One region of the Streptomyces sp. NPDC002403 genome, then DNA from elsewhere that is predicted to be linked to it. Evidence: riboswitches for the same ligand, from Rfam matches in the RefSeq annotation. Region 1 holds a riboswitch; each other region holds the start of a gene.
What was found. A riboswitch is a leader RNA that binds a small molecule or an ion and turns the genes downstream of it on or off. The one in region 1 is predicted to bind cyclic di-AMP.
Positions count from the first base shown of each region.

Region 1 (5,034 bases):
CCTGGCCAACGGCCTGCGCGTGGTGCTCTCCGAGGACCATCTGACCCCGGTCGCCGCGGTCTGCCTCTGGTACGACGTCGGTTCGCGCCACGAGGTCAGGGGGCGCACAGGTCTGGCTCACCTCTTCGAGCACCTGATGTTCCAGGGGTCCGGCCAGGTCAAGGGGAACGGCCACTTCGAGCTGGTGCAGGGGGCCGGCGGTTCGCTCAACGGGACCACCAGCTTCGAACGCACCAACTACTTCGAGACCATGCCCACGCACCAGCTGGAGCTGGCCCTGTGGCTCGAGGCCGACCGCATGGGCTCGCTGCTCGCCGCGCTCGACGAGGAGTCGATGGAGAACCAGCGCGACGTCGTCAAGAACGAGCGCCGCCAGCGCTACGACAACGTCCCCTACGGCACGGCGTTCGAGAAGCTGACGGCACTGGCCTACCCCGAGGGTCACCCGTACCACCACACCCCGATCGGCTCCATGGCCGACCTGGACGCCGCGACCCTCGAGGACGCCCGAACCTTCTTCCGTACGTACTACGCGCCCAACAACGCGGTGCTCTCGGTCGTCGGCGACATCGACCCCGAGCAGACCCTCGCCTGGATCGAGAAGTACTTCGGTTCCATCCCCTCCCACGACGGCAAGCAGCCGCCGCGCGACGGCTCGCTCCCCGAGATCATCGGCGAACAGCTGCGCGAGGAGGTGCGCGAGGAGGTCCCGGCGCGGGCTCTGATGGCCGCCTACCGGCTGCCGCACGACGGCACCCGCGAGTGCGACGCGGCGGACCTCGCGCTGACCGTGCTCGGCGGCGGCGAGTCCTCGCGGCTGCACAACCGCCTGGTCCGCCGTGACCGTACGGCCGTGGCGGCCGGGTTCGGGCTGCTGCGGCTGGCCGGTGCGCCCTCGCTGGGCTGGCTGGACGTCAAGACGTCCGGCGGTGTCGAGGTGCCGCAGATCGAGGCCGCGGTCGACGAGGAGCTCGCCCGGTTCGCCGCCGAGGGGCCCACGCCCGAGGAAATGGAACGCGCGCAGGCCCAGTTGGAGCGCGAATGGCTGGACCGGCTCGGTACGGTCGCCGGCCGCGCCGACGAACTGTGCCGGTTCGCCGTGCTGTTCGGCGACCCGCAGCTCGCCCTGACCGCCGTGCAGCGGGTGCTCGACGTCAGCGCGGAGGAGGTCCAGGCGGCCGCCAAGGCCCAGCTGCGCCCCGACAACCGGGCGGTGCTGGTCTACGAGCCGGTCGAATCGGCCGAGCCCGCGGACACCGACGAGACCGACGCCGACGAGACCGACGCGCACGAAGGAGCGGGCAAGTGACCGACGCTGCCGCGACTGGAGTTTCGATGCAGTACCACCCGCAGCCGGCCCCCGGTGTGGCCCGGCCCTGGGCCTTCCCCGCGCCGGAGCGGGGCGCCCTGCCCAACGGCCTCACGGTGCTGCGCTGCCACCGTCCCGGCCAGCAGGTCGTGGCGGTCGAGATCTTCCTCGACGCCCCGCTGGACGCCGAGCCCGAAGGCCTCGACGGCGTGGCCACGATCATGTCGCGGGCGCTGTCCGAGGGCACCGACAAGCACACCGCCGAGGAGTTCGCCGCCGAGCTGGAGCGCTGCGGCGCCACCCTCGACGCGCACGCCGACCACCCCGGCGTCCGGGTCTCCCTGGAGGTCCCGGCCTCCCGGCTGGCCAAGGCGCTCGCGCTGGTCGCCGAGGCGCTGCGGGCGCCGGCCTTCGCCGACAGCGAGGTCGAGCGGCTGGTGCGCAACCGACTCGACGAGATCCCGCACGAGCAGGCCAACCCGGCCCGCCGCGCCGCCAAGCAGCTCTCCAAGGAGCTCTTCCCGGCCGCGGCGCGGATGTCGCGCCCGCGCCAGGGCACCGAGGAGACGGTGGAGCGGATCGACGCTGCGGCCGTGCGCGCCTTCTTCGACGCCCACGTCCGGCCGTCCGCGGCGACCGCCGTGGTCGTCGGTGACCTCACCGGGATCGACCTGGACGCCCTGCTCGCCGACACCCTCGGCGACTGGTCGGGAGAGGCCGCCGAGCCCCGTCCCGCCCCGCCGATCACCGCCGACGACACCGGCCGGGTGGTGATCGTCGACCGTCCGGGCGCGGTGCAGACACAGCTGCTGATCGGCCGGATCGGCGCCGACCGGCACGACAGCGTGTGGCCGGCCCAGGTGCTCGGCACGTACTGCCTGGGCGGCACGCTCACCTCCCGCCTCGACCGGGTGCTGCGTGAGGAGAAGGGTTACACCTACGGCGTACGGGCCTTCGCCCAGGTGCTGCGGTCGTCGGCCCCGGACTCCGTCTCGGGCGCGACCGGCGCCGCGATGCTGGCCATCAGTGGCTCGGTCGACACGGAGTCCACCGAGCCCGCGCTCAAGGATCTGTGGACGGTCCTGCGGACGCTGGCGGCCGAGGGGCTGACCGACGAGGAGCGCGAGACGGCGGTGCAGAACCTCGTGGGGGTCGCGCCGCTGAAGTTCGAGACGGCGGCCTCCGTCGCGGGCACCCTCGCCGACCAGGTCGAGCAGCACCTCCCCGACGACTACCAGGCGCAGCTGTACGCCCGGCTCGCGGAGACCGGCACGGTCGAGGCGACCGCGGCCGTCGTCAACGCCTTCCCGGGTGACCGGCTGGTGACGATCCTCGTCGGCGACGCGGCACGGATCGAGGAGCCCGTCCGGGCCCTGGGCATCGGAGAGGTGTCGGTGGTCACCGGCTGACGACCGGCGCCGTCCCACCGGCACCGGCCGATCGGGGCGATCCGCACACCGCCCGACATCGGGACAGCAGGTACATCGCCGCATATCGGGACAGAGGGAAGGTCTCTGCGAGCAGGATCTCGCCGAGACCTTCCCTTTTGTCCGTTCTGACACGGAGGTTGCCTGTCTGCCCTGTGGGATGCGCTACAAAACGCCCTGTCCGTTTGGTGAATGAAAGTGGCCCCGCTTAGCGTCGGCTCGGCTGTCCGTCACTCGTATGCCGCATCCGCGACGTACCGGGCAGCCATCGCCGAGTCCCCGTCAGGCGCGAGCCTGGGGAGCCGGGGACCCACGCAGTCCCTGGGGTGAATCGGATGCCTGAGCCCGGATGGGGTCGGGGCGTCCGTAGGAGACCTTCCTGCTCCGAACCCGTCAGCTAACCCGGTAGGCGAGAAGGAAGGAAAGGATCAGCCACTCCATGGCGTTCACCCGTGCCACCGGGAAGCACCGTGCCCCGAGCCGACTGACGCGCACGAGCGCGAAGGCGGTCGGTGTCGCGGCTCTGGCCACCACCGGCGTCATCGGCGGCCTGGCCGCTCCCGCCCTCGCCGCGGACTCCGGGACCCCCTCCGTGAGCGACACCGGCCTCGGCCAGGTCATCGCCATCGACAAGACCCTTGCCGACCGGATCGACGCCCAGGCCGACGCGCAGCAGCACCAGGCCGACGCGGCGGCGAAGGCGAAGGCGGAGGCCCAGCGGAAGGCCGAGGCCAAGAAGAAGGCCGAAGCGAAGGCCAAGGCGGACGCCGAGCGCGCCGCCGAGGCCCGCGCCGAGAAGGCGCGCGCCGCCCGGTCCGCCGAGCGCACCCGGCTGGGCGCCTTCCAGATCCCGGTCGCCGGTTCGTACGTCACCACCGGTTACAAGTCCAGCGGCTCGCTCTGGTCCTCCGGCAGCCACTCCGGCATCGACTTCCACGCCGCCTCCGGCAGCTCCGTGGTCGCCGTCGGCGCCGGTACGGTCGTCGAGGCCGGCTGGGGCGGCGCGTACGGCAACAACATCGTGCTCCGGATGACGGACGGCACGTACACCCAGTACGGGCACCTCTCCTCGATCGGCGTCTCCGTCGGCCAGAGCGTCGGCGCGGGCCAGCGGATCGGCCTCTCCGGCTCGACCGGCAACTCCACCGGGCCGCACCTCCACTTCGAGGCCCGGACGACACCGTCGTACGGCTCCGACATGGACCCGGTCGCGTATCTGCGCGCCCACGGCGTCAACGTCTGACCGACGCGCCGTCGCAGCACCCCGTCGAAGGCCCCGGCAGCATGCCGGGGCCTTCGGCATGCCCGCCGCACGGCCATGGGCGACGACCCGCCGAACCGCCCCGTGACCAAAAGATATTCATGAATTTCCGCCCGGCATCGGAAATGCGGCCGCATTGCAATAGAGTCACGGAACAGGCGTCGGCCGGCCGCGATTCGCGGGGATTGAGGCGGAGGTTCGGACATGCGCATTCCAGCGCATTCGGTATGCACGGCAATCCGCGACGACATCGTCTCCGGTGTCTTCGAACGCGGCAGTCGTCTCACGGAGGAGCTGCTGGCCCGCCGTTACGGGGTCTCCCGTGTCCCGGTGCGGGAGGCGCTGCGCACCCTGGAGTCCGAGGGCTTCGTGGTCACCCGCCGGCACGCGGGCGCCTGCGTCGCCGAGCCCACCGAGCTGGAGGTGGCCGACCTCCTGGAGGTCCGGACGCTGCTGGAGCCGCTGGGTGCCGCACGGGCCGCGCAACGCCGCACCGAGGCCCACCTCAAGGTGCTGCGCGGCCTCGTGCGGCTCGGCCAGGACCGGGCCAGGCGGGGCGAGAGCGAGGACCTGCGCTCACTGGGCGACTGGTTCCACGAGACGCTGGCGCAGGCCTCCGGCAGCCCCGGTCTGATCGCGCTGCTCACCCAGCTGCGGCACAAGACCGCGTGGATGTACGCGGTCGACCGGCCGGCCCGCCCGGTGGATTCCTGGGCCGAGCACGGGGCCATCGTGGACGCGGTGGCACGCGGCGACGCGGAGCGGGCCAGGACGCTGGCCGCCCATCACGCGGAGCGGGCCGCGGCCGCGCACCGCCTGCGCCGCACCGACCGGCCGCCCGCCGTTCCCCGGACCGGCCGGGTGAGGAGCTCGCAACACCCCGTAAACACCGCGGGAATCCGGAATTAACGATTTCCCCGTATACAAAGAGATGTGATTTCGTGGGGCGCTATTCCGCCTCGCCCCGCATCGGCGCGCAGTGATTTCGCTTGCCTGCGTGCCGGAATTCCGCATGTCGTCCGGGAGGTCGGTTCCGG
Region 1 is NZ_JBSFBQ010000056.1:26,654-31,687, reverse strand. Features, by position in the region: gene ACWCPY_RS36130 (M16 family metallopeptidase) at 1-1,309, shown strand, start outside; gene ACWCPY_RS36125 (M16 family metallopeptidase) at 1,336-2,718, shown strand; cyclic di-AMP (ydaO/yuaA leader) riboswitch at 2,996-3,162, shown strand; gene ACWCPY_RS36120 (M23 family metallopeptidase) at 3,176-3,979, shown strand; gene ACWCPY_RS36115 (GntR family transcriptional regulator) at 4,202-4,906, shown strand.

Region 2 (5,034 bases), on a different contig from region 1:
CTCCCGGTCAAGCAGAAGGCGCGCATGCTCTCCCTGGCGCTGCGCGAGGCGGAGATCACCGAGGACTGCGTGACGCAGCAGGGCATCCGCCTCAACGTCCGGGCCGTGGCCGTCTTCAAGGTCGGCGACGACGCCGTGTCCATCGCCAACGCGGCCCGCCGTTTCCTGACCGAGCAGGAGCAGATGGAGGAGCTCGTCGGGCGGATCTTCGCCGGGCACCTGCGTTCCATCGTCGGCGGGCTGACCGTGGAGCAGATCATCCGCGAGCGCAACCGGGTCTCCCAGGAGGTCATCGCGGGCAGCCACGGCGAGATGGAGAAGCTCGGCATCGTCGTGGACGCCCTCCAGATCCAGGAGATCGACGACGCCACCGGCTACATCAAGAACCTCGCGGCCCCGCACGCCGCCGCGGTCGCCAGCCAGGCCCGGATCGCCGAGGCCAAGGCCGACCAGGAAGCCAGCCAGCGCGAGCAGCAGGCCGCCGCGCTCAAGGCGGAGTACGAACGCGACACCGCGATCAAGCGGGCAGGCTTCCTCGCCGAGACCGAGCAGTACAACGCCCGCGCCGCCCAGGCCGGGCCGCTCGCCCAGGCCAGGGCCTCGCACGAGGTCATCGAGGAGCAGACCGCACTCGCCGAGCGGCAGGCCGCGCTCGCCGCGCAACGGCTGGAGGCGGAGGTCCGGCGCCCCGCGGACGCCGAGGCCTACCGGCAGCGCACCCTGGCGGAGGCGGCCCGTGACCGGGTGAAGTTCGAGGCCGACGGCAGCGCCTACACGGAGCGGACCCTCGCCCAGGCCCAGGCGGACGCCAACAGTGCGCGTGCCGCCTCGCTGCGTGACGGCAACCAGGAACTCATCGCGGCCAACCGCATCGTGGAGAACCTGCCCGCCCTGGCCGACGCGGCCGCCCGGGGCATGTCCGGTGCCGACCTCACCGTCCTCAACGGCACCAACGGTGTCAACGAGATGGCGGCGGGCGTCGTCGGCCAGGGGCTGGCGATCCTTCACGCGCTGCAGCGCGGCGCGAACCCGATGAAGCAGCCGGCGGTCGACGGGAAGGCCGCTTCCGCGCCCCGCATCTCCGGGACGAATCCGTCCTGAACCGGCCGGGGTGAGGGACCGGCGAACCCGAGTGGTCAAAAGAGCGCCGGAGATGCCGTAGAGTTGTGTTCACCGACGCGGGGTGGAGCAGCTCGGTAGCTCGCTGGGCTCATAACCCAGAGGTCGCAGGTTCAAATCCTGTCCCCGCTACTCAGAGAATCAGGCCCGGCACGCATGCAGCGTGCCGGGCCTGATTCGTTTCGCGCCGCGCCGCTTCGCGCGTCCCCCCAATGGCCGATGCGGAGTCGCCGTCCCTGTCCGCTCCGGTGAGCCTGGGGTGGGGCGCGGTGCCGTCCGCAGCCGCGCGCGTACCGGGCAGGAGACCACAGGTGTGGAAGCGGGAGAAGCGTCGCGGCCGGCACGCCGGGGGCGGTACCCGGCAGTTCGTGCGCGCGCTGCCCGCCCTGATGATTCTCGGCGGGCTGTTGTTCGACGCCCTCACCCCGGACACCTTCACCGCCATTCCGTTGTTCGTGGCCGCTCCGCTGATCGCCGCCCCCTTCTTCTCGCTGGCCAGCACCATCCGCACCGCTGTGGCCTCGATGCTGGCCGACATCGCGCTGCGGCTGTACAGCAATACGCTGCCGCAGGTCGTGCCGTTGATCGAGCTGCTCACCCTGGCCACCGTCTCGGTCCTCGCGGTGGTGATCAACGGGGTCGTACGGCGCAGCAACGAACAGCTGGCCTCGGCGCGGTTCATCGCGGAGACGGCCATGCGCGCGGTGCTGCCGCAGCCGGCCGACCGGATCGGCGGACTGCAGGTCGCGGCCCGGTACGAGGCGGCGCAGGCGGACGAGTTCGTCGGCGGTGATCTGTTCGCGGTGTCGGACACCCCGTGGGGGGTGCGGCTGGTGGTCGGGGACGTGCGGGGGAAGGGGCTCGAAACGGTGGAGACGGTGGCCGTGGCCATCGGGGCGTTCCGCGAGGCGGCCGAGCAGGAGTCCTCGCTGGCGGGGGTGGCGGGGCGGCTGGAGCGGGCGCTGGCCCGGGAGGAGGCGCGGCGGGGCGGGCTCGACGTGCTCGAAGGCTTCATCACCGCCGTGCTGGCCGAGATCCCGTCCGGGCTGTCCCGGGTGCGGATCGTCAACCGCGGTCACCCCGAGCCGATCCTGCTGCACCCGGACGGCGCGCTGGAGGTGCTCAAGCCCTCCGTGCCGGCGCTGCCGCTCGGGATGTCCCTGGGGGTGTGGCCGGAGCGGACGGACGAGTGGGATCTGCCGGCCGGGACGACCCTGCTCCTCTACACGGACGGGCTCTCCGAGGCGCGGGACACCGAGGGGGTGTTCTACGACCCGGCGGCCCGGCTGCGCGGGCGGATCTTCCCGGGGCCCGAGGAGCTGCTGTCCGCGCTGACCGATGACGTACGCCTGCACACGGGGGGCGAGACGACCGACGACATGGCGTTGCTCGCGGTCGTACGTCCCGGGCAGGGGCAGCCGGACCGGCGCAGGACCGTGCGGATCGTCGGCGCGGAGAAGGCGTCGGGCACGACGTCGGGGGCGAAGTGAGGGACGGCGCGTGGAGAAGGTGCGAGGGGCGGAGCGCGCGATGCCACCGTGCGTAATCGAAAGGCGCCGCTCCGCATAACGTTTGACGCAACGTCAGAAACAGGGTAGTGGCTGAAGGGCGGTCAACTCGCCCGATTGCAACCACTTGTGTCCCGTAAAGTCCAGGCCAAAGACGTGAACGATCAGTGGGAACAGCTTGGAATACGGCCCCGGTGTCTATTAACGTTCGATAACGCAGCGCGGTCGTCCCAGCCGTCGTCAGTGGCGGCACCGTGCGCGAGCGCCGAATTCCGCAAGGGAACCGGGGAACCACCTACATGGGGTGAATCGGACACCTGTGTCTCGTGAGAGACGGAGGGGCCCGTAGGAGACCTTCCTGCTCCGAACCCGTCAGCTAACCCGGTAGGCGAGAAGGAAGGAAAGGAGTGCGCCCCCGTGGCGTCCAACAAGCCTGCCCCCGAGGCCCCGTCCCGGTTCGATCCCGACTACGGCACCGGCTACGGCGCCGAGTTCACCGGAGAGTTCGGCGGCGACCTCCGCACCGACGGCAACAGCGTTGAGCCGGAACGCAGTCGGGACGAGTGGAACCCCACTGAGGAATCGGTTCGCCCGGTGCGCGGCAGGCACCGCGTCGCCAAGCAGCGCAACGGACTCGCCCGCAGCTCCACGGTGCTGGGTGTCGGCGTCATAGCGGCGGTCGGCGCGGGGGGCATGGCCACCGCGCAGGGCAAGCCCCCGGTCTCCATCTCCGTGCCCGACGCCATCACGGACAACCTCCCCGACGCCAAGTCGCTTCCCGGCGTGGGCTCCCTGTTCTCCGACGGGTCCGAGGCGGACAAGGCCGAGGTCGCGGCGGCCGACGCCCCGCTCACCACCGCCGGCATCACCACCGCCGAGGTCGAGCAGGGCACGACGGACGCGGGCGAGGCGCTCCGCGCCCGCATCCTCCAGCAGGCCGAGCAGCAGCAGGACGCCGCCGACGCCGAGGCCAAGGCGGCCCAGGAGAAGGAAGCCGCGGAGAAGGCCGCCGCCGAGGCCAAGAAGCAGCAGGACGAGGCCGAGGCCAAGGCGGCCGCCGAGAAGAAGAAGGCGGAGGAGGAGGCCAAGAAGAAGGCGGAAGCCCTGCGGCTCGCCAAGCTCGCCGCCAGCTACGCCATCCCGACCTCCTCGTACACCATCACCTCGACCTTCGGTCAGGCCGGTTCGATGTGGTCCTCCGGCTACCACACCGGCCTCGACTTCGCGGCTCCGACCGGCACCCCGATCAAGGCCATCCACGGCGGCACGGTCAAGTCGGCCGGCTGGTCCGGTTCGTACGGCTACCGCACGGTGCTGGAGCTCGACGACGGCACGGAGCTGTGGTTCTGCCACCAGTCCTCGATCGGCGTCAGCGTCGGCCAGAAGGTCACCACCGGCGAGACGATCGGCCGGGTCGGCGCGACCGGCAACGTGACCGGCCCGCACCTCCACCTGGAGGTCCACACCGCCGACGGCACGGGCATCGACCCGATGGCCTGGCTCCGCGGCAAGGGCCTCAACCCCTGAGGCGACGCCCGCCCCGATGAACCCCGGCAGCCCTGACGCTCACCCCCCGACGTCAGGGCTGCCGGTCTGTCGACAGGGCACGGAGGGCGGGCGCGCGGAGGGTGAGCCGGCCGCGACGGCCGACTCACCCGAATGCTGGAATCCGGAATAGTGGACGCACGGGAATTCGTTGATCCACTCATGACTTCTCTTCGCAGGCTGGGCTCCTCCGACCTTCAGGTATTCCCGCTCGCCCTCGGCGGCAACGTCTTCGGCTGGACCGCCGACGAGGCACAGTCGTTCGCCGTGCTGGACGCCTACACGGCAGCCGGAGGCAACTTCATCGACACCGCCGACGGCTACTCCGCGTGGGTTCCGGGCAACGAGGGCGGCGAGTCGGAGACGGTCATCGGCAAGTGGCTCGCCTCCCGCTCCGACCGCGATTCCGTCGTCGTCGCCACCAAGGTCTCCACCCACCCCTCGTACCGGGGGCTCGCGCCCGCCACCATCAAGGCCGCGGCCGAGGCCTCGCTGCGCCGGCTCGGCACGGACCACATCGACCTGTACTACACGCACTTCGACGACGAGACCGTCCCGGTCGAGGACATCATCACCGCCCTCGACCAGCTGGTGAAGGAGGGCAAGGTCCGGGAGATCGCCGCCTCCAACATCAGCCCCGAGCGGCTCCGTGCCTCCCTGGACTTCTCGGAGCGTGAGGGGCTGGCCCGCTACGTCGCCCTGCAGCCGCACTACAACCTGGTCTCCCGCGACACGTACGAGGGCGAACTCCAGGACACGGCCGCCCGCGCCGGGCTCGCCGCCGTGCCGTACTTCGCCCTGGCCTCCGGCTTCCTCACCGGCAAGTACCGTCCGGGCGTCACGGTGGAGAGCGCGCGGGCCG
Region 2 is NZ_JBSFBQ010000075.1:2,968-8,001, forward strand. Features, by position in the region: gene ACWCPY_RS39250 (SPFH domain-containing protein) at 1-1,101, shown strand, start outside; tRNA gene ACWCPY_RS39255 (tRNA-Met) at 1,178-1,251, shown strand; gene ACWCPY_RS39260 (PP2C family protein-serine/threonine phosphatase) at 1,431-2,609, shown strand; cyclic di-AMP (ydaO/yuaA leader) riboswitch at 2,881-3,033, shown strand; gene ACWCPY_RS39265 (M23 family metallopeptidase) at 3,045-4,154, shown strand; gene ACWCPY_RS39270 (aldo/keto reductase) at 4,335-5,034, shown strand, end outside.
Region 2: linked by a shared signal. The riboswitch ahead of ACWCPY_RS39265 (M23 family metallopeptidase) and the one ahead of ACWCPY_RS36120 (M23 family metallopeptidase) in region 1 are both predicted to bind cyclic di-AMP.

Region 3 (5,034 bases), on a different contig from region 1:
GGGTGAACGCGGCGGAGGGCCACAGCTACACGGACGAGGAGGCGGACCGCTGGACGGCCATCGACCCGCTCTTCCCGTACAGCCGGCGTCCGCACCGGTCGGCCGGGCTGCCCTGCAGGACCGGTGAGTCGGTCGTCTCGGTGGACGGTGACGGCACCGTGCGACGCTGCCATTTCGTCCCGGCAGAGCTGGGCAATCTCTACGACGGGAGCTACCGCAGGGCCCTCGGTCCGCGTGCCTGTCCGCTGGCGGTCTGCGACTGCCACATCGGCTACGTGCATCTGGAGACGCTGCCGCTGTACGACGTCTTCGCCGGCGGTGTGCTGGAGCGGATACCGGCATCGCTGCCGCCGCTGCTCGCCGGACGTGTCTGAGCTCCGGACACGTCCGGCGGGACTGCGCGAGACGGTCTAGAGCGGCAGGAGGTCCGGCCGTTTCGCCTCGACGTGGTCGCCGGAGGATTCGCCGCGCAACCGCCGGCCGATCCACGGAACCAGGTACTCGCGCGCCCAGTGGATGTCGTCGCGCCGTACTTCGAGGGTGCCGCGCTGCGCCTGCGGGGGCCATTCCTGGTCGGGGTCGGCCGGCACGTCGATACCGAGGACCTGGGCGGCGCGCAGCGCGACCCTGGTGTGTCCCTCGGGCGACAGATGGAGCCGGTCGTCGTCCCAGGCGCGCCGGTCCTGGACGGAGCGCAGCGACCACAGGTCGAGGACCGGGCAGTCGTAGCGGTCGGCGATGGCCCGGACATGGGCGGTGTACGTGGCGATCTTGCCGCGCAGATGGCGCAGCACGGGAACGCCACGGGTGTCGAAGCCGGTGGTGACCATGACCGTGCCGACCGCCCCGGTCAGCTCGGCGACGGCGCGCTCGAAGCGCTCGGCCACGTCGTCGGGGTCGGTGCCCGGCCGGATGATGTCGTTGCCGCCCGCACAGAAGCTCACCAGATCGGGTGCGAGCTCCTTGGCGCGCGGCACCTGCTCCTCGACGATCTGGTCGAGGAGGCGTCCTCGTACGGCGAGATTGGCGTACCTGAAATTGCCGTGCGCGGAGCCTTCGCCGCCCGTCGCCGCATCGGGGTCCGGGAGCTGGTCCGCGAGAAGTACCGCGAATCGGTCCGCCCAGCCGACGAAGGTCCCGTCCGGGCCGGGGTCGCCGACTCCCTCGGTGAAGCTGTCGCCGATCGCCGCGTACGACCCGATGACGCCCTGTCGGTTGTTGACGCCACGTTGGTTTTTTCTCGAATCGTCTGCCACAAACGCTTATCCTGCACCGCCGAATGTGACCTACGCGACCGTAATATGGGGTTGACGGGTGGTGAGATAGACCACCCGGTCAGTTTTGATAAAGAGGGAATAAGCAGAAGGGGCGGTGCGCCGCCGCGCACCGCCCCTTCTGTGTTGCTCAGGTCATGCTGTGTCGCTCAGCTGCCCGGCCGTTCGGCTCAGACGTAGATGCCGTGCGAGGCCAGGAAGGCGATCGGGTCGATGTCCGAGCCGTACGCCGGGCCGGTGCGGACCTCGAAGTGGAGGTGCGGGCCGGTGGAGTTGCCGGTGGAACCGGAGAGGCCGATCTGCTGGCCCACGGTCACGGTCTGGCCCGCCGAGACGGAGAGCGAGGACAGGTGGCCGTACTGCGAGTAGTGGCCGTCGGCGTGCTTGACGACGACCTGGTTGCCGTACGCGCCGCCCCAGCCGGCGGTGACGACGGTGCCGGAGGTGATGGTCTTGACGCTGGTACCGGTGGCGACGGGGAAGTCGATTCCGCTGTGGCTGCCGCTGGACCAGTTGGAGCCGGAGGCCCGGTAGTTGGTGGTGTGGTTGCCGGGAACCGGGTGGACGTAGCCGGAGCTGCTGCTCTTGGCGGCCGGGGCGGAGGCCGCCTTGGACTGCGGGGCGGCGGTCACGGACTTGGCCGGGGCGGACTTCTCGGCGGCCGCGGCGGCGGAGGGCGCCTTCGACGGGAGGGCGGAGCCGGTGCCGGCGCCGGTGGGCGCGGCGTTGCCGGCCGCCTTGCCGCCGAGGGTCAGCTTCATGCCCGGGAAGATCAGGCTGGGGTCCTCACCGACGACCTTGCGGTTGTCCTGGTACAGCTGCTGCCAGCCGCCCTCGATCTTGTGCTCGGCGGCGATCTTCGACAGGTAGTCGCCGGAGACGACGGAGTACGTCGTGGTGGCGGCCTGCTTCTGCGTGACCGGCTGGGCGTGCGCGGCGGCGGTGGCCGACTGCGGGGCGGCGGCCGGGGCGGCCTGCTCCGCGGCGTGGGCACCGGTGGCACCGAGCAGCGGGAGTGCGATGACGGCGCCACCGGCACCGACCGCGGCGACGCCACGGGCGACGGGACCGATCTTCGTACGGCGGTGCTTACCCGATATGGGCATGACGTGCTTCCTCTCCGGCGCCTGCGAGGTGAGCTGTCGGGTTCGGGCTGGAGATGCCCGGCCGCACCGAGTGCGACTTCACCCCGAGCCGGCCGGATTTCTCCGGTCGGCGACTTACCTGGTTCCCCCGCTCCTGCCACGCGATGAGTGGGTACGAATTCCGGGCGGCGGCAGGATTAGGCGGTCCGTCCGGATTGACGGTGACCGTAAGCGAGTCGGGACGGCGAGAACAAGCGGCGGGTTCCATTGCGGATTCCGCACCGGGGAAATCGGTGCGGAATTCCGGTCACACTCCGTGGATTACGGATCTTGGCTTTCCGCACGGCGCACGGAATGCCCGACCCTCCTGCCGCCACACACCGTCACGGATATGATCCCGCTCACGAGGCGGCGATCATCTCCCGCATAAACGGGCGATGTTCAGACAAAAGACCGCATTACGGACATGCCCCTTCTGTCACACCCTTCGCAGGCGCAGCACCCGTGCGTCGAGATCCCCCTGGAGTCCGCTCTGCAGTCCCTGGTGGAGCAGCGCCGAGCCGTGGTGCACCGCCCCTGTGTCCAGGCAGGTGTATGCCGCCGCGGGGTCGAGCCCGCGCAGCCGCAGGGCCGGGGGCCGTTCCCCGTATCGCTGCGCCTCCAGCCACATCAGGACCACGGTCTCCTGGCCGTGGACGTACTGGACCGCACTGAGTCCGCCGCGCGGCTCGCGCAGCCGGTACAGCGCGCCGTGCTGCACGACCGGCCGGATCTCCTTGTAGAGCTCCACCCAGGTCCGCGCCTCGGCCAGCTCCTCCTCGCTCCATTCGGTGAGGTCCCCGCCGACCCCGAGCACACCGGCCATGGCGCTCACGAAACGGAAGCGCAGCGAGCTGACCCTGCCGTTGAGCTGGTGGTTCGGGCTGTCGGTGACCCAGGCGGCCATCACCCGGGCCGGGTGGATGTGCCCGAAGCCCTCCTGGATGGCGAGACGGTCGAGCGGGTCGGTGTTGTCGGAGGTCCACACCTGGTCCGTACGGGACAGGATCCCCAGGTCGATCCGGCCGCCGCCGCCCGAGCAGGATTCGAATGCGACCGAGGGATGTGCGGCCCTGAGCCGGTCGATCAGTGCGTACAGGGCGTTCACATGCTCGATCCAGAGCTTCTGCGGGTATTCCTCGCCCGGCCAGCCCGCATCGGTGAAGCAGCGGTTGAAATCCCACTTCACATAGTCGACGGGCGTCTCGGAGAGCAGTGTGTCCAGCTGCTCCCAGAGATATTCCTGCACATCGGGGCGGGCCAGATTGAGCACCAGCTGGTTGCGGTACTCCGTCCGCGCCCGTCCGGGAAAGTGCTGCACCCAGTCGGGGTGCGCGCGGTAGAGGTCGCTGTCGGCATTGACCATTTCCGGTTCGACCCAGATTCCGAACTGCATGCCGAGCCGGTGCACTTCGTCGGCGAGCGGCTTCAGCCCGCCGGGGAAGCGGTCCGGATTCGGCGTCCAGTCACCGAGGCCGGCCCGGTCGCTGGTCCGCTGCCCGAACCACGCGTCGTCCACCACGAACAGCTCGACGCCCATCGCGGCAGCGCGCACGGCGAGGGCATGCTGCTGGTCCAGCGAGATGTCGAAGCCCGTCGCCTCCCAGGAGTTGTAGAGCACCGGCCGCGGCTTCTCCGCGTCCGGGATCACATGGGCCAGCTGCCAGGCGTGCCAGGCGCGGCTCGCGCCGCCGAACCCCTGGCCGCTCCACAGCCCGGCGAACACGGGCGTGGTGTACGACTCCCCCGGCGCGAGCCGCAGCAGTCCGGAGTCGTCGTAGCCGGCGCCGCCGGTGATCTGCACGAGCCCGTCCGGCAGCCGCTGCACGGAGATCCGCCACGAGCCGGACCAGCCGAGCGCGCAGCCGTACACCTCGCCGCTCTCCTCCGTCGCCGCGCCGTCGGCGTCCAGGGCCACCCACGGCAGGTACTGGTGCCCGGTGTGGCCGCGCCGGCTGGAGATGACGCTCTCGCCGTGGAGCAGCTCCGCCCGCTCCAGCCGCGACTCCGCCGCCCAGCGTCCGTGCAGCCGGCTCAGCCGCCAGCCGTCGCGGGCCGGCAACGACCAGGCGGCCGCGTCGGCGCGCAGCAGTTCCAGCGGCGGGCCGTCCGGTCCGGCATGGGCGACGGTGGCCCAGCGCTCCACGACGTCGGAGTCGTCCCGCATCCGGTAGTGCAGGGTGAGGTCGAGCCGGTGCACGGAGTCGGTGAAGCCGAGCCGCAGCTCGTCCCCGTCCACCGAGGCGTCGGCAAAGGCCCACTCGGTGCCGCGGACCTCGGGGGTACGCACCGAGAGCGCCGGGCGCACGAACCGGGGGCCGCCCTCCACCGGATACTCCTCCCGGCCGTCGAGGTGGGACTCGAAGGCCCTGAAGGGGAGCTCCGGCGCGGCGGCCAGCGCCTCGGCCGCCGCGAGGGAGATCCTCGGCCCCCAGTGCAGATGGACCAGCTCGTCCTGCTCGGTCAGTCGCAGTGCATAGCTGCTGCTCGCCCCGGTGAGCAGCCAGGTCCGGCCGGTGTTGCCCGTCTCGATCATCGCATCCCCACATTCCAACAGTTCCGCACATCATCGATCATCGTTGGGGCGTGGGCAACGGACTTGCCAGGAATTCACCGGGCGGATTCGCCACTGGAGC
Region 3 is NZ_JBSFBQ010000031.1:84,890-89,923, forward strand. Features, by position in the region: gene ACWCPY_RS28420 (STM4011 family radical SAM protein) at 1-374, shown strand, start outside; gene ACWCPY_RS28425 (SGNH/GDSL hydrolase family protein) at 411-1,256, opposite strand; gene ACWCPY_RS28430 (M23 family metallopeptidase) at 1,445-2,380, opposite strand; cyclic di-AMP (ydaO/yuaA leader) riboswitch at 2,384-2,540, opposite strand; gene ACWCPY_RS28435 (alpha-galactosidase) at 2,838-4,934, opposite strand.
Region 3: linked by a shared signal. The riboswitch ahead of ACWCPY_RS28430 (M23 family metallopeptidase) and the one ahead of ACWCPY_RS36120 (M23 family metallopeptidase) in region 1 are both predicted to bind cyclic di-AMP.

Region 4 (5,034 bases), on a different contig from region 1:
CTCGTCGGGGATCTGGTCGGAGTCGGCGACGAGCGCGACCTTCTCCAGGAACTCGGCGAGCGTGCCGGTGCCCGCGGCCGTGCCCATGCCCTCCTCGTCGGCCGCTCCGCGCTCCTGCTCGAATTCGAGGGCCACGGCGGCCAGTTCCTGAAGGTTCTCGATCCGGGTCTCGTCCTGCGGGTCGGTGGACGCCTGGAGCTCGGCGAGGTAGCCGGTGCGCTCCAGGACGGCCTCCAGGACCACCGCGGGGCCCGCGCCCGACTCGACGATCGTGCGCAGCTCCTCCATCAGCGTGTTGAACCGCTTGACGGCGTTGGCCGACCGGGCCGCCATGCCGTACGCCTCGTCGACCCGGCGCAGCGCCTGCGGGAAGGTGATCTTCTCGCGCAGGGACAGCGCGTCGATCATCGCCTCGGCGCGCTCGCCGATGCCGCGCTTGGGCACGTTGAGGATGCGGCGCAGCGGGACGGTGTCCTCCGGATTGGCGAGGACGCGCAGGTAGGCCAGGATGTCCCGGACCTCCTTGCGCTCGTAGAAGCGCACGCCGCCGACGACCTTGTAGGGCAGGCCGACGCGGATGAAGATCTCTTCGAAGACACGGGACTGCGCGTTCGTACGGTAGAAGATCGCGACGTCGCCGGCCCTGGCGTCGCCCGCGTCGGTCAGCCGGTCGATCTCGTCGGCGACGAACTGCGCCTCGTCGTGCTCGGTGTCGGCGACGTAGCCGGTGATCCGGGCGCCCGTGCCGGCGTTCGTCCAGAGGTTCTTGGGGCGGCGGCTCTCGTTGCGCTCGATGACCGCGTTGGCGGCGGAGAGGATCGTCTGTGTGGAGCGGTAGTTCTGCTCCAGGAGGATCGTCGTCGCGTTCGGGTAGTCCTCCTCGAACTGGAGGATGTTGCGGATGGTCGCGCCGCGGAAGGCGTAGATCGACTGGTCCGCGTCACCCACGACGCACAGCTCCGCCGGGGCGTCGCCCTCGCCCGCCGGGCCGACCAGCTCGCGCACGAGGGTGTACTGGGCGTGGTTGGTGTCCTGGTACTCGTCGACCAGGACGTGGCGGAAGCGGCGGCGGTAGTGCTCGGCGACGTCCGGGAACGCCTGGAGCAGGTGGACCGTCGTCATGATGATGTCGTCGAAGTCCAGCGCGTTGGCCTCGCGCAGCCGGGACTGGTACATCGCGTAGGCCTGGGCGAGGGTCTTCTCGAAGCCGTCCGCGGCCTGGCCTGCGAAGGTCTCCTCGTCGATCAGTTCGTTCTTCAGGTTGGAGACCTTGGCCGTGAACGACTTCGGCGGGAAGCGCTTCGGGTCGAGGTCGAGATCGCGGCAGACCAGGGCCATCAGCCGCTTGGAGTCGGCGGCGTCGTAGATCGAGAACGACGAGGTGAACCCGAGCCGCTTCGACTCGCGGCGCAGGATGCGTACGCACGCGCTGTGGAAGGTCATGACCCACATCGCGTTGGCGCGCGGTCCGACGAGCTGCTCGACGCGCTCCTTCATCTCGCCCGCGGCCTTGTTGGTGAAGGTGATCGCCAGGATCTGGCCGGGGTGCACCCCGCGCTCCGCGAGGAGGTGGGCGATCCGGTGGGTCAGCACCCGGGTCTTGCCCGAGCCGGCCCCGGCGACGATGAGCAGCGGGGAGCCCGCGTGGACGACGGCGGCGCGCTGCTCGGTGTTCAGCCCGTCGAGGAGCGCCGCGGCGTCGATGACGGGGCGGTGCCCGCCGTCGCGGTAGTAGGCGTCCCTGGGCGGCGGGGGCCCGTCGAACACGCCCGCGAAGAGGTCCTCCGGCACCGCTTCGGGTGCGGAGTCCTCGGGGGGCGGCGGGGGCTCTTCCTCCGAGTGCTGGAGGCCGGCCAGGAAGCTGTCGTCAAAGAGGCTGCTCATCGCTAGTCGAGTCTAGGCCGCCCCACCGACAGCCGGAGGCCGCATGGCGAACCGCACACCGCGACGGACACCCGGCGCAGGTGCGCGCCCACAGCCCGTGAGGGATTCCGGGCCTCCACCACCCCGTTCCGGCAAGGTCACGAAAATGTATCGGGCATATCGAACATCAACCTTCACAGCAGCACCACGGGTTGGCTAGCGTGCTCGACCGGGCGGCCCGTACCCCCTTGAGGCGAACCACGCCGAGCGGGCGCCTCCGCCGAATCCGGGCTGCCCCCACGGGAGTTCGGAACCGGGGACCCATACGCAGTACCGGGGTGAATCGGTCCTTATCCCCCACTCGGACCGTAGGGCAGCCTTCCGTTCCGCCCGAACCCGACAGCTAACCCGGTAGGCGGTCCACGGAAGGAGATGCCGGCCTTGGCATCCCATCGCAAGCCGCGCACCCGGGTGCGCACCACCGCACCGGCCGTCGGTCTCACCACCGCGGCGCTGGCGTCCGTGACCCTGCTCTCCACGCAGAGCGCCATGGCCGCACCCGATCCGAAACCCGGCATCGAGGACGTGCAGAAGAAGGTCGACGACCTCTACCGGCAGGCGGGCACCGCGACCCAGCAGTACAACCGGGCGAAGGAGGCCTCCGCCGCCCAGCGCGCCGAGGTCGACGCCCTGCTGGACGATGTCGCGAAGCGCGCCGACAAGCTCAACGAGGCGCGCAGGACGCTCGGCACCTACGCGGCCGCGCAGTACCGCAGCGGTTCGCTCACACCGAGCGCCACGTTCTTCCTGGCCGACGACCCGCAGTCGTACTTCGACCAGAACCAGCTGATGGACCGGATGACCAGCCGGCAGCAGCAGGCGATCACGGACTTCCGTACGCAGCAGGCCAAGACGGCGAAGAAGCGCGCCGAAGCGGTGCGGAGCCTGGAGACGCTGACGACGACGCAGGCCACGCTGCGCACCAGCAAGCAGAACGTCCAGGCGAAGCTGGGCGAGGCGCGCGCACTGCTGTCGAAGCTCACCGCCGAGGAGAAGGCACGGCTCGCGGAGATCGAGCGCAAGAAGGAGGCGGAGGCGAAGCGCAAGGCCCAGGAGCTGGCGAAGCAGCAGGCCGCCGCGAAGGCCGAGGCCGACCGCAAGGCCGACGAGGCCGCGAAGGGGTCCGGCGGCGGCACGGGGACGGGCACCGGGTCCGGCAGCAGCGCCACCACCAAGGCGGAGAAGGTCCTCGCCTTCGCCAGGGCCCAGATCGGCAAGCCGTACGTCTGGGGCGCGACGGGCCCGGCGTCGTACGACTGCTCCGGACTCACCCAGGCCGCGTGGAAGGCGGCGGGGGTCGACATCCCGCGCACCACATGGGACCAGGTCGAGATCGGCACCCGGGTCGCCACGGCGGACCTGCGGCCGGGGGACCTGGTCTTCTTCTACGACGACATCAGCCACGTCGGCATCTACAAGGGCGACGGGATGATGATCCACGCGCCGAAGCCCGGGGCGAACGTGCGCGAGGAGTCGATCTACTACATGCCGATCCACGGCAGCGTGCGGCCCGCTTAGCAGGCCTCCACGCGTCGCGCCGCCCCGGTGCCGGGGCGGCGCGACGCGGGCGGGATCAGGTCCAGAGCGTGGCGATGAAGATGTTGAGCATCGTCAGTCCGCCCACCGCCGCGAAGGCACCCTTGTCGGCCGTCTCCTCGTCCCGCTTGATGTAGACGAGCGCGAGGACGACGACCAGGACCAGCAGCTTGACGCCGATCTTGATGTTGTTCACGTGGTTGCCGTCGGCCTCGTTCAGCCCGACCAGCGCGACGCCGGTGACCAGCATGGTCAGCGCGCCGTGCAGCATCGCCGGGACGAACCGGGCCGTGCCCGCGCCCATCGCCTTCATCTGGGTCAGGAAACCGCCCAGCAGGGAGGCGATGCCGATGATGTGCAGGGCGACGAAGACATGAATGAGTACGTCCATGAGGCCGCAGCCTAGCCCCGGCCATATCACCGCTCGGCAGGCAGGTACACCTTCCTGACCACTTCACTCGCGCCTGTACCAATTGCCTTACTCTGGTGTAATTTTTCCGATCACTCGACGACATTGCCACGCCAAATTCAGACAATAAGCGTCATTACGACTCCTGCCCGTGCCCCGGGTTTAGCGTCCCTAGGCAGGCGACCGGCTCCACCGCCGTTCCGTACGCGGACGGTGCAGCGGTCGCCCCGCCGAGAGTTGTGGCGGGCCCGCCGGTATCCCCCGACGGGCAGTCGTCAGGAAGGACGCACGCCCTCGTGGCAGCGCATCGAAAACCCAAGCAGCGCCCGTACACCGGCCCTGCTGCCCGCACCGCGGCGACCCTCGCCCTCACCGGGGCCGCCACCGCCGCAGTGATGCCCGGCCCGGCGCACGCCGACCCGCAGCGCACCCCCGCCCAGGTCAAGGCCGAGGTGGACCGGCTGTACCACGACGCGGAGGTCGCCACCGAGCAGTACAACGGCGCGAAGGAGAAGGCGTCCGCCGCCGAGGACGCCCTCGACGACCTGCGCGACGAGGCCGCCCGCAGGACCGAGCGCCTCAACGCCTCGCGCGACGCACTGGGTTCGTTCGCCGCCGCGCAGTACCGCACCGGCGGCCTCGACACGTCCGTACAGCTGGCGCTCTCCTCCGACCCGGACCAGTACCTGGAGCGGGCGTCGTACGTGGACCGGATCGGCGACCGCCAGGCCGCCGCGCTCAACAAGGTCCGGCGGCAGGTCGCCCGGATCGCCACGCTGCGCGCGCAGGCCAAGGGAGAGCTGGCCGCACTGGCCGCCCGCCGGGCCGAGCTGAAGAAGCACAAGGCGACGATCACGACCAAGCTCGCCGACGCGCAGCGACTCCTCGACCGGCTGAGCCCGCCCGAGCGCACCGCCTACGAGAACTCCGACCACGGATCGGCCGACGGCACGCGTCCCGCCGACCGCGCCGACCGCGCCACCGCGCGCGGCCCCGTCCGGGCGCCGAACGCCCGCGCCGCCGAGGCCGTCGCTTTCGCGTACGGGGCGCTCGGCAAGCCGTACGTCTGGGGCGCCACCGGCCCCTCCTCGTTCGACTGCTCCGGGCTCACCCAGGCCGCCTGGCGCTCCGCCGGTGTCTCGCTCCCCCGGACCACGTACACCCAG
Region 4 is NZ_JBSFBQ010000001.1:391,541-396,574, reverse strand. Features, by position in the region: gene pcrA (DNA helicase PcrA) at 1-1,884, opposite strand, end outside; cyclic di-AMP (ydaO/yuaA leader) riboswitch at 2,132-2,297, shown strand; gene ACWCPY_RS01895 (NlpC/P60 family protein) at 2,305-3,441, shown strand; gene ACWCPY_RS01890 (hypothetical protein) at 3,497-3,850, opposite strand; gene ACWCPY_RS01885 (NlpC/P60 family protein) at 4,165-5,034, shown strand, end outside.
Region 4: linked by a shared signal. The riboswitch ahead of ACWCPY_RS01895 (NlpC/P60 family protein) and the one ahead of ACWCPY_RS36120 (M23 family metallopeptidase) in region 1 are both predicted to bind cyclic di-AMP.